4 regions of the Paenibacillus sp. FSL H8-0260 genome follow, and region 1 is predicted to be linked to each of the others. Evidence: riboswitches for the same ligand, from Rfam matches in the RefSeq annotation. Region 1 holds a riboswitch; each other region holds the start of a gene.
What was found. A riboswitch is a leader RNA that binds a small molecule or an ion and turns the genes downstream of it on or off. The one in region 1 is predicted to bind thiamine pyrophosphate.
Positions count from the first base shown of each region.

Region 2: it holds a riboswitch for thiamine pyrophosphate, as region 1 does, so the genes downstream of both, MHI51_RS13030 (ABC transporter ATP-binding protein) here and MHI51_RS09890 (thiamine phosphate synthase) in region 1, are expected to answer to the same signal.
Region 3: it holds a riboswitch for thiamine pyrophosphate, as region 1 does, so the genes downstream of both, thiC (phosphomethylpyrimidine synthase ThiC) here and MHI51_RS09890 (thiamine phosphate synthase) in region 1, are expected to answer to the same signal.
Region 4: it holds a riboswitch for thiamine pyrophosphate, as region 1 does, so the genes downstream of both, MHI51_RS02305 (ABC transporter substrate-binding protein) here and MHI51_RS09890 (thiamine phosphate synthase) in region 1, are expected to answer to the same signal.

Region 1 covers NZ_CP150298.1:2,266,208-2,270,447, forward strand. The annotation lists gene MHI51_RS09880 (GDSL-type esterase/lipase family protein) at 1-795, shown strand, start outside; gene MHI51_RS09885 (SDR family oxidoreductase) at 1,033-1,905, shown strand; TPP riboswitch at 1,992-2,093, shown strand; gene MHI51_RS09890 (thiamine phosphate synthase) at 2,206-2,811, shown strand; gene thiS (sulfur carrier protein ThiS) at 2,850-3,053, shown strand; gene MHI51_RS09900 (thiazole synthase) at 3,109-3,876, shown strand; gene thiH (2-iminoacetate synthase ThiH) at 3,911-4,240, shown strand, end outside.
Region 2 covers NZ_CP150298.1:2,951,860-2,956,099, forward strand. The annotation lists gene MHI51_RS13020 (ABC transporter substrate-binding protein) at 1-547, opposite strand, end outside; gene MHI51_RS13025 (ABC transporter permease) at 544-1,320, opposite strand; gene MHI51_RS13030 (ABC transporter ATP-binding protein) at 1,301-1,996, opposite strand; TPP riboswitch at 2,195-2,298, opposite strand; gene MHI51_RS13035 (amino acid ABC transporter substrate-binding protein) at 2,521-3,357, shown strand; gene MHI51_RS13040 (amino acid ABC transporter permease) at 3,411-4,079, shown strand; gene MHI51_RS13045 (amino acid ABC transporter ATP-binding protein) at 4,093-4,240, shown strand, end outside.
Region 3 covers NZ_CP150298.1:6,142,687-6,146,926, reverse strand. The annotation lists gene MHI51_RS27215 (AraC family transcriptional regulator) at 1-102, opposite strand, end outside; gene MHI51_RS27210 (beta-galactosidase) at 273-2,324, shown strand; TPP riboswitch at 2,396-2,504, shown strand; gene thiC (phosphomethylpyrimidine synthase ThiC) at 2,608-4,240, shown strand, end outside.
Region 4 covers NZ_CP150298.1:518,360-522,599, reverse strand. The annotation lists gene MHI51_RS02310 (hypothetical protein) at 1-1,070, shown strand, start outside; TPP riboswitch at 1,229-1,339, shown strand; gene MHI51_RS02305 (ABC transporter substrate-binding protein) at 1,502-2,551, shown strand; gene MHI51_RS02300 (MTH1187 family thiamine-binding protein) at 2,630-2,923, shown strand; gene MHI51_RS02295 (ABC transporter permease) at 2,920-3,681, shown strand; gene MHI51_RS02290 (ABC transporter ATP-binding protein) at 3,716-4,240, shown strand, end outside.

The DNA.
Region 1 (4,240 bases):
AAAGTCGATGGGACTCATTTTAAAGAAGCGCTCTCCAAACAATTTTCGCGGATGATTGTTACGGAGCTTGTAGAGAAAGGTGCTACTGGCGATTCTACTGCTGCCTCCATTACTCCTTACCTTAAAGGGAACGTTAAGCATGCGGCACTAACAGGGAACTGGGGTAAGATTTTTCCGGAAATAACGAATGATACGACGACCGGGGAAGCTGCATATTACCGTAATCAAATTGAGAAATTAATCCAGATGGGAGTAATGGGCAAAGACCGTCAAGGGAATTTTAATCCGGATACGGAGATGACAGTTGCTGAATTCACACGCAGTATTTCTAAGTTAATGAAAGTGGAAAGATCAGATTTTGCCTATTATCCGAAAGGTAAGCTGTCACGTGAAACGATGGGTGCTATACTCTATGACGTTTACCAAATAAAGTTTGCTAATAAACCTAAGTACATGACTGATTATAACGGCACAGCAGTAGTGCCAGGAGCTCCTGGCTATGATTCGAATCTGGAGCCAGGAGCTAGAGGTGCGATGTACTATCCTCTTGTATCCTGGACGCAGCTTGTTGATACAGGGGACATTTCTCCTTATTTAATTTCAAAAGTGAAAAGTGCATATGAATTAGGACTCATTAGATCTGAAGTGGGGATTACCAGAGGCGAAATGGTCAATGGGACAGAACTAGAACCTAAAGCAATAGTGACCCGGGAGAAAGCGGCCAAAGCTCTTTACTTTATGTGGGTGCTGGAACATGAAGTGAATGCAGAAAATCATGTTTCTTCTCTAAAATAGTCAGGGTGAACAATTCAAGGCACAGCAGCGATGCTGTGTCTATTTGTATGCAGTGAATTCCTCTCCACTTACAGCAGTGTATCTCTCGCGGTTGTTTATTTCTACTTTCATTGTGGTAAGTAAGATTCGTAAAGCGATTTAAGAAAATGACAAACCCAGCGTATAAACGTGCATAGTTGTGCCATCCTAAGACGATCAGTTAACTATCAATTTGCTTAACGAGAGGAGATAGGGAAGATGTCAGGCAACAATAAACAAGCTACAAAAACCTTACCCCCACAGGAGCAGCATCATCAGCCAGGGATTGAGAGTGAAATGACGCCGCTGCCCAAATACGAGCCGGCAAATTATAAAGCAGCAGGTAAACTGCAAGACAAGGCGGCGTTAATTACCGGTGGAGACAGCGGAATTGGGCGTGCAGTTGCTGTGCTTTTTGCTAAAGAAGGCGCTGATGTGGTCATTTCATATCTTAATGAACACTCAGATGCAGAGGAAACTAAACGTCAGGTCGAGCAGGAAGGCCGCAAATGTATCCTAATTCCAGGTGATATCGGTGACGAGAAATTCTGTAAGGATCTTATTAAACAGACGGTGGAGGGCTTAGGAAAGCTTGATATTCTCATCAATAACGCGGCAGAGCAACATCCGCAAGCTAAGATCGAGGATATTACTTCCGAGCAGCTTGAGCGTACTTTCCGTACGAATATATTTGCGATGTTCTATTTAACAAAAGCAGCTATGCCTCATTTAAAAGCAGGATCTACAATTATAAATACAACTTCAATTACCGCTTATCGCGGAAGCCCGCAGCTGCTGGACTATTCATCAACTAAAGGAGCTATTCTTAGCTTCACACGATCCTTGTCCACGAATCTGGCAGAGAAGGGCATACGGGTAAACGGTGTTGCACCAGGTCCAATCTGGACACCGCTGATTCCCTCTACCTTTGATGCAAAACAGGTTAGCGAGTTTGGAGGTACACAGCCTATGAAACGGCCTGGACAACCAGAAGAGCTGGCACCAGCCTATGTATATCTGGCCTCTGACGATTCCAGTTATGTGACTGGACAGGTTATTCATGTAAATGGTGGCGAGGTAGTAAACGGTTAGATTAGAACAGCTAATGTGAATAAATGGGTGTATTTCAATAAAAAAATATGTTACTATAACCACGTTAGCATTTTAAAATTGTATATTTATGTCACTAGGGGTGCCGATTGGCTGAGACGGAATGGATTTCCGGACCCTTTGAACCTGATCTGGTTAAGACCAGCGTAGGGAAGTGGAGAACGAATTTCTGTTATCGGGCTATTTGTAGTACCGTCTATATACAGATTCTGACTGCCTTCCTTACGGGGGCAGTTTTTTTGTTTTTTACTGACCTACAGGGAAGTGAGAGAGGAGATCGTGATGTTGCAAGCTGAGATCCATCTAATATCAGACGGCAAGCTACAGCTGAGACATTTTGTTGAACTAGCTGTCACGGTGCAGACATGGGTCGATTATATTCACCTGAGAGATAAGCAATGTCCTGCATGCGAACTGCTCGCTGCGGCACAGCAGCTGTTGGCTGCCGGTATGCCCGCTACCAAACTGATAATCAACGACCGGACCGATGTAGCCTTGGCAGCTGGTGCCGCGGGGGTTCAGTTGGCTTGGCACAGTCTGAGTCCGGTTACAGCCCGGCGAATTGCACCTCAGCTTCGGCTGGGGAGATCGGTTCATTCTCCGGAAGAAGCGGCGAATGCCTCAGAGCAGGGAGCTGATTATTGCTTGTTTGGTCATGTATTTCCCTCGGATAGCAAGTTAGGGCTGCCCGCACGTGGGTTAGAGCTGCTTGCAGAAACGGTGAAGACCAGCTCTATTCCTGTAATTGCGATTGGCGGAATTAGCCCCGCTAATGCGGCGCAGATCATCAGGAAAGGTGCGGCAGGAGTTGCTGTGATGTCCGGTATTTGTGGAGCGGATGATCCTTATGAGGCCGCCAAAGCTATTCATAAGGCGGTTCATTCATAGCCTGAAGGTAACAGCATGGGCGAAGGGGGTGATTCAGAATGAAGCTGTTGATTAACGGGAAATCCGCAGAGTGTTCTGGTGGTATTCAAACTATAGCTGATTTGATCAGTCTTCCTGAGTGGTCGGGTCGTCTGATGATCATTGAGCTGAATGGAGAAATTGTCAGTAAGGAGAATTATGAAAGTACTGCTCTGAGCGAGGATGATCGTTTGGAACTGGTGCACTTTGTTGGTGGGGGTTGAGATGGAGCGGTATAGAATTTTGAGAAATTTATACGAACCAAAGGGAGGTAATTTCATGCATGACCCGTTACATATTGGCGGCATCGAATTAACCAGTAGATTATTTATCGGAACCGGAAAATATAGCCGGAATACGCTGATCCCCGAAGTGATCGCAAGCTCTGGTTCTCAGGTGATTACTGTAGCGCTGCGCCGAGTGGACCCGCAAGGTGGAGCAGAAAATATCATGAACCACATTCCCGGCCACATGATTCTTCTGCCTAATACCTCAGGAGCGCGTACAGCGGAAGAGGCAGTCCGTATTGCAAGATTAGCAAGAGCTGCGGGACTGGGGAACTGGGTCAAGATCGAAGTGATCAATGATCAGAAATACCTGCTTCCAGATAATCTGGAGACCATACGAGCTACAGAGATTTTAGCAGCGGAGGGTTTTGTAGTACTGCCTTATATGAGTCCGGACCTTTCGGCTGCTTTACGTCTGAGAGATGCCGGTGCTGCTGCTGTGATGCCGCTTGGTGCGCCGATCGGAACGAATCGCGGCCTGCGCACCAAGGAGCTTGTGCGTATTCTTATTGAAGAAGTGAATTTGCCGATTATTGTAGACGCCGGGATTGGCAAGCCCTCGGAAGCGGCGGAAGCAATGGAGATGGGGGCCGCTGCTGTTCTGCTTAATACGGCTATTGCAACGGCACGTAATCCGCTCGTCATGGCGGAAGCGTTCCGTGAGGCGATATCCGCTGGCCGTAAAGCTTATTTGGCAGGACTGGGTCCTGTAGAAGAAGTTGCTTTTGCTTCGTCACCGTTGACTGGATTTTTGAACTGAATTTGATAGGTCACGAAAAGGAGGGAGGATTAGCATGAACTTTTTTGACACACTGGCCCGCTTGGAGCAGTATCCTTATGAGCAACTGTGGAAGGAGTTCCGGGAGGATGACGTTAGGCGGGCGCTTGGAAAAGACAAGCTGAACGAAAATGATTTGCTGGCATTGCTCTCTCCGGCAGCAACGCCGCTGCTAGAGGAGATGGCGTTGGCTGCACAGCGACTGACCCGTGCACATTTTGGTTATTCGATGCAGCTGTTCACACCGATGTATCTTGCGGATTTTTGTGTGAATCATTGTACCTACTGCAGCTTCAGCTCCATTTATGATTTTCCGCGCAAAAAGCTGTCCTTGGAGGAGGTTCGC
Region 2 (4,240 bases), 690 kb from region 1:
GCTTGGCGGATGAAGGATTGCCTCCATCACTCTGGATCATTGTCCGAATCATCGCTTCATAGAGCGGAATAGAGGAATAGCCGATTTGTTTTCCTGCGAGCTCTTTGGGACTATGAATACTGCCTGCCTGAGGAACCATCAGATGATTCAGTGGATGCCGCACGATAGCTGCAATCGAACGTACAGGGATTTTCTCGCCGCGTGCCATAAGCACCTGTGGCTGATAGCTGAGCGCTAGATCAATTTGATTTGCTGCTACAAGCTTTAGGGCGTCATTGCTGTCCGCAGGCATTTTGATCTCGACATCCAAACCTTCCTCTTGGAAAAAACCTTGCTGTTGCGCAGCGTATAGAAAGGAATGAACGGCATTGGGATACCAATCAAGCATAATCGTCAGCTTGTGTGACTGCTTATTTTCGGAATTGGAGGAACCGGTTTGGGAGTTGTTATTTAGCTTGTCTGCCTTCCCGCAGCTGCTTAAGAGCAAAAGTGTGCATACTAGAAATACAGAAATAAGTCCTCGTTGTGGTGATTTTAAATGATTCATTGGTTAGATCCTCTTTTCTTTAAAAATAATTGTTCGAGTAAAGCTATCGCCAGAAAAAGCACAACACCAAGCGCGGACAGCAGAAATACAGCCGCGAACATTTCATCGCTCTGCATATTTCCGGCCGTTCTGCGGCTGAAGTAACCGAGTCCTTTACTGCCGCCGAGCCATTCCCCGATAGTAGCTCCGATGACGCAGTATACAATGGATAGCTTTAAGCCAGAGAAAAAAGCAGGCAACGCCAGTGGAATTTGGGTTTTGACAAGCAGCTGCCAGCGGTTTGCACCAAATGTTAATAATAAGTCCTTGTAAGTCTGGCCACTTGTACGAAGTCCATCATATGTACTCACTACGACTGGAAAAAAAGCCGTTAAAAACACCACAGCCACTTTGCTCCACAGCGAATATCCGAACCACATAATAAAAATGGGGGATAGCGCAATTAATGGGACCGTCTGGCTAATGATAAGGAAGGGATAGATGGCCTTTTCTACGGGGCGAAACAGGAACATTCCAATGCCCAGCAATACACCACAAACCACAGAAAGGACAAAACCTACCAGTATCTCCTGCAACGTCGCTAATAAATGTTGTCCGAATAACAATTGCCTGTGCTCGATCAATGCGATGCCAATAGATGAAGGTGCAGGGAGAATAAAGGCTGGAATCAAGTGAAGGCGAACAGCTGACTCCCAGATTACAAGAATGAGCAGTACCAGAAGAAGGAAGGGACCATAGTTGTCTAGATGTTTTTTAATAGGTATAGGTTGCATGCAATCTTCGCTCCAACTCTGCCCGTAGTGCTATAAACCGGGGTTCATAGTTCATCTTATAATGTCTTGGTTTTGGTAGATCGACAATGATCTCCTGTAATTCGCTGTGCGCACCGCCAGATAATAAATAAATCCGGTCACTGAGCAATAGTGCTTCTTCCAGATCATGAGTGATGAGCATAATCGTCTGATTCAGTTCACCCCATAACTCCAACAGCCAACGGTGTATCTCACGTTTGGTCATGGCATCGAGAGCGCCAAAGGGCTCATCCAGCAGCATAAGACCACTTCCGCCTCCAGCCACTAAGGTGCGCAGAAATGCTACTCGCTGTTTCATACCTCCCGAAAGTTCATGGGGATAAGCCTTCTCTACATCTGTTAAGCCGAAGCGGGCCAACATTTCCCGAATCTGAGTGATCGTTTTCTGTTTACTAAATCTGGGCTTGATCTCCCAGGGCAAAAGGCAGTTGTCGAGCACTGTTCTCCAAGGCAGCAATAAATCCTGCTGAGGCATATAAGCGATCTGACCTAAACGACTAGCGGTTGAGGGGAGCGTAGGGAGTTTTATTTTTCCATGAGTAGGTTCGAGTAAACCGGCAACCGTTTTGAAAAATGTGCTTTTCCCGCATCCGCTAGCACCTACTACGGAGACGAATTCCCCTTGCCTGATATCCATGGATAGATTTGCGAATACAGGGGGTTGTTCAGTTTCCGGAAAAGAGTAGGTTAGGCCTTGCATAGATAAAATGGTCGTGATGATCTAACCTCCTAATATTTTTGTGGAGCGTCTAAACAAATAAAGACCCATCCATTTCCAGAGGAAATGAATGGGTCAAAAAGTTCATTCTGCATAATAACACTTAACATGCTTGATGAAAATTCTGCTCCACTTCCCTCCGCTGGTATGATCCAGATCAGGTTCCAAGGGTCCGGAGCTTGAAGCTCCGTCTCAGTCGGCCGACTCCCCTAGTGAAATAACAGGTCCATATTAATTTGTTTATAAATATACCATATCTTTCTGAGAAGTAAAGAGAGAAAGAAGTGAAGGATTAATCCAAGATTGGGTAAGATATAAGTAGAAATCTAGTTAATATTACAATTCCGATGTATATTATCGGAAAAAAGCATTGACGATCATGTGATGGCAGTGTACTATTCAATTTACCGGAAAAAAACCGGATAGAGAGAGGGGATTTAATAATGAAAAAATGGAGTCTAACTATTATATTGGCGTTAACCGTGGTTCTTGTAGCGGCTTGCGGCAATAATTCGAATACCAATACGGCTGCTGAACCAACAGCTGGAACGAATGGTGGAGCAGCATCTTCAGCGCAAAACAGTTTGGAGGCTGTGAAGGCCAGCGGCAAATTGCGGATAGGTACAGAAGGGACTTATGCACCTTTTACTTATCATGACACTGCGGGGAAATTGACGGGTTTTGACGTGGAAATTGCCGAAGAAGTAGCCAAACGTTTAGGTGTTGAAGCTGAATTTTTTGAAACTCAGTGGGATGGTATTTTTGCTGGGATGGATGCGAAACGGTTTGATGTCATTTTTAATGAAGTTTCCATTAACGAAGATCGCAAAGTGAAATATGATTTCTCTGAACCCTATATTGTATCCAAGGCAGTATTGATCGTGAGCGAAAACAATGAGGATATTAAGACCTTTGCTGATCTAAAAGGTAAAAAAGCCGGACAATCCCTGACCAGTAACTTATCCGACATCGCTCGTGAGAACGGTGCTGAAATCGTAGCTACGGACGGTTTCAATCAAGCGATGGATCTGCTGACTTCGGGACGTATTGATGCAACTGTGAATGATGGCTTGTCTTATCTGGATCTGAAAAAACAAAAACCAGATGCAAAAATTAAAGTGGTTGATGAGATTCCTGAAGGCTCACAAAGTGCTGCGGTATTCCTGAAAGGCAATGATGAGCTGGTGAATGCGGTCAGTGATGCGATTAAAGAGATGAAAAGTGATGGAACGTACTTGAAAATTTCCGAGAAATACTTTGGAGCTGACGTTTCGAAATAATACAAGGCTAGCAAGGCTAATTAAGCCTAGAAGCTAAAAAGGATGTCTGAATAATGGATGACCGCAAAATACAAATTTTCTTAGATACACTGCTACCCCTGCTTAAAGCCGGGGTGGCTTTTACCATTCCGTTGGCGCTACTTTCCTTTGTGCTTGGATTGATTTTGGCGATCCTAACCGCGTTGGCACGTCTTTCACCGTGGGTAATTCCGAAGCTAATCGCCCGTTTTTATGTATGGGTCATTCGGGGAACCCCGTTGTTAGTGCAGCTATTTATTATATTTTATGGTTTGCCGGCTGTTGGTATTGTACTCGACCCTTTCATTGCCGCCACCATTGGATTTACCCTTAGCGTAGGGGCTTATTCATCGGAAATCGTACGCGCTGCTATCCTGTCGATACATAAAGGCCAGTGGGAAGCTGCCTTCTCAGTCGGGATGACTCGCGGGCAGGCTCTGCGCCGCGTAATTCTGCCACAAGCTGCACGCGTTTCTGTACCGCCGTTATCCAATTCTTTTATTAGCTTGGTCAAAGATACATCGCTTGCAGCGATCATCACCTATACGGAGATGTTTAGAACTGCTCAGCAGGTAGCCTCTACCACTTATGAGCCTCTGCTGGTATACTCCGAAGCAGGATTGTTTTATTTAGTGTTCTGTTCTGTGCTGTCGGCGCTGCAAAATTACTTGGAGAAACGACTCGATCGTTACTCTGCGACCTAAAGGAGAGATACTTGTGATTGAAATCATTAATTTGCATAAATCCTTCGGCGCACTCCAAGTGTTAAAGGGTATTGATCTGAAAATGGAGCATGGAAAGGTACTTGTCATTATTGGGCCATCCGGCTCCGGAAAAACTACACTGCTGCGCTGTTTTAATCTGT
Region 3 (4,240 bases), 3.0 Mb from region 1:
TCTCTCTGTATGTTGTGGAAAGTGAGTGTAATGTCCCAAAAATTCAGGATAACAGACATATTTCGAAAAAGCCGGTGTCGGCAAATACCATTGTTTCTTCATGTTTGGCAGCACCCGTTTCTGTAGCGCAACAGAGCGCAAGTTGGATTAAGGCAATGAACGCAAGATTGTTATATGATAGCAATATTTTGTTATATAAGACCTCTTATCATTGATACTACAATAGAATTATAAAATATTGAAAGCATATTTTTAATACTTTGGAGGTAATGATGAAGAAACCTGTCGCAACTGAAAAATTCGAGCTTGGCGTCTGTTATTATCCGGAGCACTGGCCAGAAAACATGTGGGAGGACGATTATCGCCGGATGCGTGAACTCGGCTTTACGATCATTCGGATGGGGGAGTTTGCTTGGTCTATTTTTGAACCAGCAGAAGGGCAGTTTCAATTCGGGCTCTTTGATCGGGCGATTGATCTAGCACATAAATATGGTCTTCAGGTTGTACTTGGTACTCCGACGGCGACGCCTCCAGCTTGGTTGACTGATAAGTATCCCGAAGTTTTAAATGTTACCTACGAAGGTGTTACACTTCAGCATGGCATGCGCCGTCATTATAATTACAGCAGTCCTAAATACCGGGAACTGTGTGCACGTATTGCAGAACAAATGGCTGAACATTACGGCAATCATCCGGGTGTAGTTGGCTGGCAAATTGATAATGAGCTCAACTGTGAGATCAGTGAATTTTATTCGGAGAGTGACCATAAGGCTTTCCGGGAATGGCTACAGCAGAAATATGTTACACTTGAGCATTTGAACGAGGCTTGGGGAACTGTTTTTTGGAATCAAAGCTATAGTGACTGGTCTCAGGTCTATCTTCCACGTCCGACTCCAGTACCGAAGCAACCCAATCCTCATCAGGCATTGGATGAAAAACGGTTTATTTCGGACAATACAATTTCTTTTGCCAAAAACCAAGCGGATATCATCCGTAAACTTGCCCCTAAGCAGTGGGTAACCACGAACGGTCTGTTCGGGCATCTCGATAGCCATGAAATGACGGATGAACTGTTGGATTTCTTCAGCTATGATTCCTATCCTCAGTTCTCTACTATTTTTTATGACCCGAATGAGCGGAATCCGCTGAATGATAGAGGCTGGGGACTGTCGTTATCTGTTGTTCGTTCGATATCCCCGAATTTCTGCATTATGGAGCAGCAGTCGGGCCCGGGTGGCTGGGTGAACCGGATGGATATGCCTTCTCCAAAGCCCGGGCAGATGCGGTTATGGACTTATCAGTCGATCGCTCATGGAGCAGATATGGTGTTATATTTCCGCTGGCGGACAGCTACGATGGGCAATGAAATTTATTGGCATGGAATCAATGACTATCATAATCAGCCTAACCGGAGAGTGCGGGAAGCGGGGCAGATCGGTCAGGAGCTGGCAGCAGCAGGTCATGCGTTTGTCGGTACTCGTAATCAGGCTAACATTGCTATTGTTCGTGATTATGACAATGAGTGGGATGGAGAATACGATGTTTGGCATGGCCCGTTTATGTGGAAGAGCAATAAGGAGTGGTACAAGGCGCTTCAGCGGAAGCATATCCCGAATGACGTACTCTATTTACGCAAAAAAACAACGCTGGAGGAGCTTGCAAGGTACGACGTGCTTATCTATCCTCACCCAGCGATTATGACAGATGAGACAGCAGCACTGCTGGATGAATATGTTCAGCAAGGCGGCAAACTGATCTTCGGCTGTAGAACCGGCTATAAGGATGAGCGCGGACAATGTTATATGCGTCCTTTCCCAGGTGCTGCTAAGGATCTATGCGGGATCACAGTTGAAGAATTCACAATGGTTAAGGGCAGTCGTCAGCCAACAACAATTAGCTGGTCGGGCGTGACCGAAGTCGTTACAGGAGCAGATGACTTTAATGATATTCTCAAAATAGAGGAAGCTTCGGTTGAAGTGATGGCGGTTTACGCCTCTGATTATTATGCGGGAAAACCGGCGGTAACTAGAAATCGTCGCGGCAAGGGTGAGGTTTGGTATTACGGAGCCGTATTTAATGAACAGGCAGCGGCTGAGATCATAAATTTAATTGATCTACAATCGCCAGCAGATTGGCTGGAGCTCCCAGAAGAGGTAGAGCTGCAAGTCCGTACCGGAGCTTCTTCCAGTTATGCTTTTTTGCTTAATTATAGTGAGACTCCTGTCACGATCCATCTTCATGAGACCAAAACAGATTTACTGAGCGGCACAACATTGTCGGGCGAGGTGCTTCTGGAAGGATTTGGGGTATTGGTGTTAAACTAACGTATACATTGATCTCACATTTGAGTAGATTTGGATAATTCTCTCTTTTCGGTTATACTTTGAAGTAGCAATTATATAGTCACGGGAGCTTGGTGGAACCAGGCTGAGAGGATAGTTATAACTATCGACCGTCAAACCTGATCTGGATAATGCCAGCGGAGGAAATGGAGCTCTATTTCTATTTGTCTACTCTAAGGCCGCATCTTATACAGATGTGGCCTTTTCTATGTGTGGGGAGTAGACCGTCTCCGCTTGATCAAATCACCTTATAGGAGGAATTGAGATGACAAGCGAATTGAACAACGATCCAATCAATCTATCAGCTTTTCCAGCAAGTCAAAAAGTGTATGTAAAGGGTTCACGGCCTGATATTCAGGTGCCTATGCGGGAGATCTCACTTAGTCCAACTGCGGGCATAGACGGCGAAGAGGAGAATGCTCCAATTCATGTCTATGACACAAGCGGGGCTTATACGGATGCTAATATTCATACTGATATTCGTCAGGGGTTAGAGCCCAATCGTCTAAGCTGGATTGAGGAACGAGGGGATGCGGAAGCGTACGAAGGAAGAACCGTGAAGCCTGAAGATAACGGGAATGCAACGGGAAAAGCTGTGGCGGAAGTGTTTCCAGCGCTCCATAGAAAACCTTTGCGAGCGAAAAAGGGGCGTAATGTCTCTCAAATGCATTATGCACGCAAAGGGATTATTACTTCGGAAATGGAATACGTTGCGATTCGTGAGAATGTGACACCGGAATTTGTAAGAGATGAAGTAGCCCGCGGCCGCGCCATCATTCCAGCGAATATCAATCATCCAGAGAGTGAACCAATGATTATTGGACGCAATTTTTTAGTGAAGATCAATGCCAATATAGGAAATTCCGCAGTATCCTCATCCATAGAAGAAGAGGTAGAGAAGATGAGATGGGCCACCCGCTGGGGTGCAGATAATATAATGGATCTCTCCACAGGTAAAAACATCCATACGACACGCGAGTGGATCATCCGTAATTTTCCTGTTCCTATTGGAACGGTGCCTATCTATCAAGCGTTGGAAAAAGTGAATGGGAAAGCGGAAGATTTAACATGGGAAGTGTACCGTGATACGCTCATTGAGCAAGCGGAGCAAGGGGTTGATTATTTTACCATTCATGCGGGGGTTCTGCTTCGTTATATCCCGTTGACGGTACAACGTATGACAGGCATTGTTTCAAGAGGTGGCTCCATCATGGCGGCATGGTGTCTTGCGCATCATCAAGAGAACTTTTTATATACACATTTTGAAGAGATATGTGAAATCATGAAGCTGTACGATGTTTCTTTTTCCCTAGGCGATGGATTACGTCCGGGTTCGATTGCTGATGCGAATGATGAAGCACAATTTGCCGAGTTAGAGACGTTAGGTGAATTAACAGCTATAGCTTGGAGTCATGATGTACAGGTGATGGTAGAGGGTCCAGGACATGTGCCGATGCACTTGATTAAAGAGAATATGGATAAGCAACTTGAAACTTGTAACGAAGCCCCTTTTTATACATTAGGTCCACTGACTACAGATATTGCGCCTGGTTATGATCATATTACCTCTGCTATAGGTGCAGCGATGATTGGTTGGTTCGGTACAGCTATGTTATGTTACGTAACTCCGAAGGAACATCTTGGCCTGCCTAATAAGGAAGATGTACGTATAGGGGTCATTACTTATAAAATAGCGGCTCATGCCGCAGATTTGGCGAAAGGGCATAAAGGAGCACAAGACCGGGATAATGCTCTTTCGAAAGCCCGTTTTGAATTTCGTTGGCGTGATCAATTTCATTTATCGTTAGATCCTGAGCGAGCGCTCGAATATCATGATGAGACATTGCCTGCGGAAGGCGCTAAAACAGCTCATTTCTGTTCCATGTGCGGGCCGAAAT
Region 4 (4,240 bases), 1.7 Mb from region 1:
CGATACGTGTCCAGCTGGAGGGGGATTCAATTCCCTTTAGTATTGCCCTAGAATTCGCGGATCGTTTCCGTGCGCTAGAGAATACCTTCATACAGGATGATTACACTTATATTCATTGCGGGGAACAGACCTATGAGATGGTAGAGGATTTTGTCTTCCGAAATTTGGTGGATGGACTGGAGCCATATCTGGATCAATCGGATATCAATGGGGCTTATTTCGAGACCCTTCCTTTTTTCGTAGATGAAAGAATGCAGGTGCAAGCTTTTTATGGCTTTCAGAATGAAGAAAGCTCTGATGAGATTAGTGTAAATCTGCGCTATCGTGCCTCACAGCTTGATGGAATTGATCTCAACGGAAAGCCCTATGCCAGTGCCAGCGATCCAGCGTATATTGCAAACTATTGTCATGAGCATTCCTATAATCGCTGGGGTCCAGACACGTATTATATGATGAATGAGCAGACTTTTTGCTGCATGACCCGCGCTGAACAGGAGATTGCTGTTAGTCTAGCCAACCAGATGTACGGGCAATATTATTACGGATTTTTACTCAATATTTTCCACAAAATCGTTCTGCTAAAGCTCGCCAATATGCACTCCCGACTTCGGATTAATCATGATTATGAGGAAATAGACAATCTAATCTACTCCATCAATAAGTTCTCGGCTAAGTTCTACTTCTTGGAGTTGATTTCCCAGTCGCAGGGCCGGGAGATATTTCTTCAGCTGCGTAAAGTATACGGAAACGATGCTTTGTTCGAGGAAGTGAAAGAAACCTTAAATGACCTGTTTCAGTATCAGGATAAGTTTCAGTCCAAGCGACGGGATAATCTGCTGATGATTCTCACTGTATTTACGGTAGTAAGCGGGATTTACGGCATGAATCAGGTCATTGACGATTTGGATGGAAAGATTCAATGGAGTAAAATGATTGGTTATTCTCCCTTTGAATTTCTTGCCCTCTTCGTGATCATGAGCGGGATTCTGATCAGCGTTGTCCTCACGCTAGGGGCGCTGGTTAGTGAGCTTAAACGGCGTCACCGCAAGAAATATAAAGATCTAGACTAGCAAAAAAGAAACTACTGGATTGGAAAAATTCAGGAGTGCACTACTAGACATTCCGAGTACAGCCGTCTATAATACACCGTATGCGAGAAATATAAGATATAAAGTATGGGTACAAAACTTATGCTTACTTATATTGCACATAGAAATACCCGTTAACTTCATAGAACCAGGGGTGCTGGAATTGGCCGGCTGAGATTGTATCCCACAAGATACTGACCCTTATACCTGATCTGGATAATGCCAGCGTAGGAATCGCCAATTGGTTCTGGTCCCTGTGACCTTAACTAACCTTGCGCCAAGCCAGCGTCCCGATCACTCGGGGCGCTTTTTTTGTAAGATCACTAAAAGATGTAGAAAAACGTACATACTACACTTTACGGGTTCATGTTGTGAAGACGGGATTCTTGTAACCTTAAAGGAGAGAAGAAGACATGCACCTCAAAAAAGCACTTACGTTGTGCCTCACCTGTGTACTCATTCTTGCCATTGCCGGATGCGGCAGCAACAATGGGAATACAGCCGGAAACAAAGCAAATGCTACTGATCCAACTGCTGCGGCTGGGACGGATGCTCCAAAAGAGCTCACCAAAGTTAAAGTCGCACTCGACTGGACACCGAACACGAATCATACCGGTCTATACGTAGCTAAGGATCTTGGTTACTACGCTGAAGAAGGTCTGGATGTCGAAATCGTTCAGCCAGGCGCAGCGGGTTCTGATACTATGGTTACCTCTGGCGAAGCCGCTTTTGGCATCAGCGCCCAAGAAGGATTAACGCTAGCCCGTCTACAAGGCGTGCCCCTTGTCTCGATAGCAGCTATTATTCAGCATAATACGTCGGGATTCGCCGCTCCAGTAGATCGCAATATTAAATCACCAAAGGATTTCGAAGGTAAAACCTACGGAGGCTGGGGCTCACCGGCCGAAGAAGCAGCCATGAAAGCCATCATGGATCCTGAAGGTGGCGATGTAAAAAAGGTGAAGCTGATCAGTATCGGTGAAGCTGATTATTTTACCGCCGTCAAACGTGACATTGATTTCGCCTGGATTTTCTACGCTTGGACTGGTGTTGAGGCTGAGTTGCGTGGCGAGCCATTGGATATGCTGTACTTAAAGGATTATGCGCCGCAGCTCGATTATTACACGCCTGTGCTGACGACGAGTGAGAAGCAAATTGCAGATCATCCTGATCTGGTGAAGGCCTTCATGAAAGCCACATCAAAAGGTTATCAATATGCCATTGATCATCCGGAAGAGGCTGCCGGTATGTTATCGAAGGCCGTTCCTGACCTGGACGCCGACCTTGTCCTAGCTAGCCAAAAATGGCTTAGCCCAAAATACAAGGACGATGCTGCCCGCTGGGGCGAGCAAAAAACCGAGGTCTGGCAGAATTATGGCGACTGGATGTACGATCTGAAGTTGCTGGATAAACCGCTGGATGCTGCTAGTGCATTCAGTAATGATTTTTTACCGGCGGAGTAAACAACAATTGTAATGAATTACTTCGTTATCAAAGTTGGCTTTTTGAACTTACCTTATAAAATGAGAGGATTGATTATTGTGGCTAACACCCTACTAAGCATTCAAGTAATTCCAAAAACTCCGAACAATGAGGATTCCATCCCATACGTAGATAAAGCGATTGAGGTCATTCAGAAATCCGGTGTTAAACATCAAGTGAATCCACTGGAAACCACAATGGAAGGTGAGCTTAGCGAGCTGCTGGAGGTTGTGCGTCAGATGCAGGAGGCGTTGATCGAAGCAGGCAGTCCAAGCGTAATTTCGCAGATCAAAATCGCTCATAATCCTAACGGAATCAGCATGGATAAATTGACGGAGAAATATCGGCCGTGAGATCGACCTGGAAGCTAATATGGCCGCCCCTTGTGGCGGTCGTCTTCTTTTTAACCGTATGGCAGCTATCTGTATCTGTATTTCATATTGAATCCTGGATTCTGCCGAGTCCTGCTGATATTGCCCGTGAATCCACCAGTAACGCTTCTGGTCTTTGGGCTCATACGATGGCTACGCTGCGGCTCACTTTAATTGGTTTTCCCATTGGTACGGGGGTAGGCCTGATCGTTGCTTTGCTTTTGCATCTTTTGCCTTGGGCTAGACGGGCTTTTTATCCACTTATTATTCTGAGTCAAAATGTTCCCTCCATCGCGCTCGGACCCCTGCTCATTATCTGGTTCGGCTTTGGTCTTTTGCCCAAAATCGTGCTGATTACACTAGTATGTTTCTTCCCGGTAGCTGTCGCTGCGATGGGCGGTCTGGCCCAAAGTGATCAGGTCATGATGAATTATATGAAAATGGCTGGCGCAAGCAAGTGGCAAATCTTCACCAAGCTGGAGCTGCCCTCTTCTATCCCGGCACTATTTTCCGGCGTAAAAATATCTGCTACTTATGCGGTTATGGGCGCCGTGGTCGCTGAATGGATTGGCGCGGATAAAGGTATTGGCTATTATATGCTTCTGCAGAAATCCGCATATCGTACGGATCGGATGTTTGTCGCTATTGTTATTATTGTACTTTTAAGTCTTGTACTCTTTGCTATTATTGCATTGCTGGAAAAATGGCTGGTTCGCTGGAAGCCGCGCCGTAACTCATAGAAAGGAAGATGCCTGTATGTCTCAAGCGACGCAAATGCAACACAGAACAACACAAGTCATAAGCTCTCCTGAAGCTCATACCGTGGCACCCGCCCTTGAAGTGAGCGGCATCTCCAAATCTTTTTCCCATCGTCGCCGTGAGACGAAAGTTCTGAATAATGTCTCTCTCAAGGTAGAGCAACAAGAGTTCGTTTCGATCGTTGGTCCTTCCGGCTGCGGAAAAAGCACCTTATTCCATATGATTGGCGGCCTTGTGAAACCCGATGCAGGCACGATCCTCATGAACGGTAAGGCCGTTACAGGTCAACGCGGTGAAATTAGTTATATGCCGCAGCAGCCTGCGCTTTTTCCTTGGCGTACAATTGAGGATAATGTGCTGCTTGCTGGGGAGATCAAGGGCGCACTGCGGGATGGAGCCCGCGAGGAAGCGCGCCAGTGGCTTGCCAAGGTTGGGTTAAGCGGGTTCGAACATGCTTATCCGCATATGTTGTCTGGCGGGATGCAGCAGCGTGCAGCTTTTCTCAGAGCATTGCTCGCTCCGCAGGAGCTAATGTTGCTG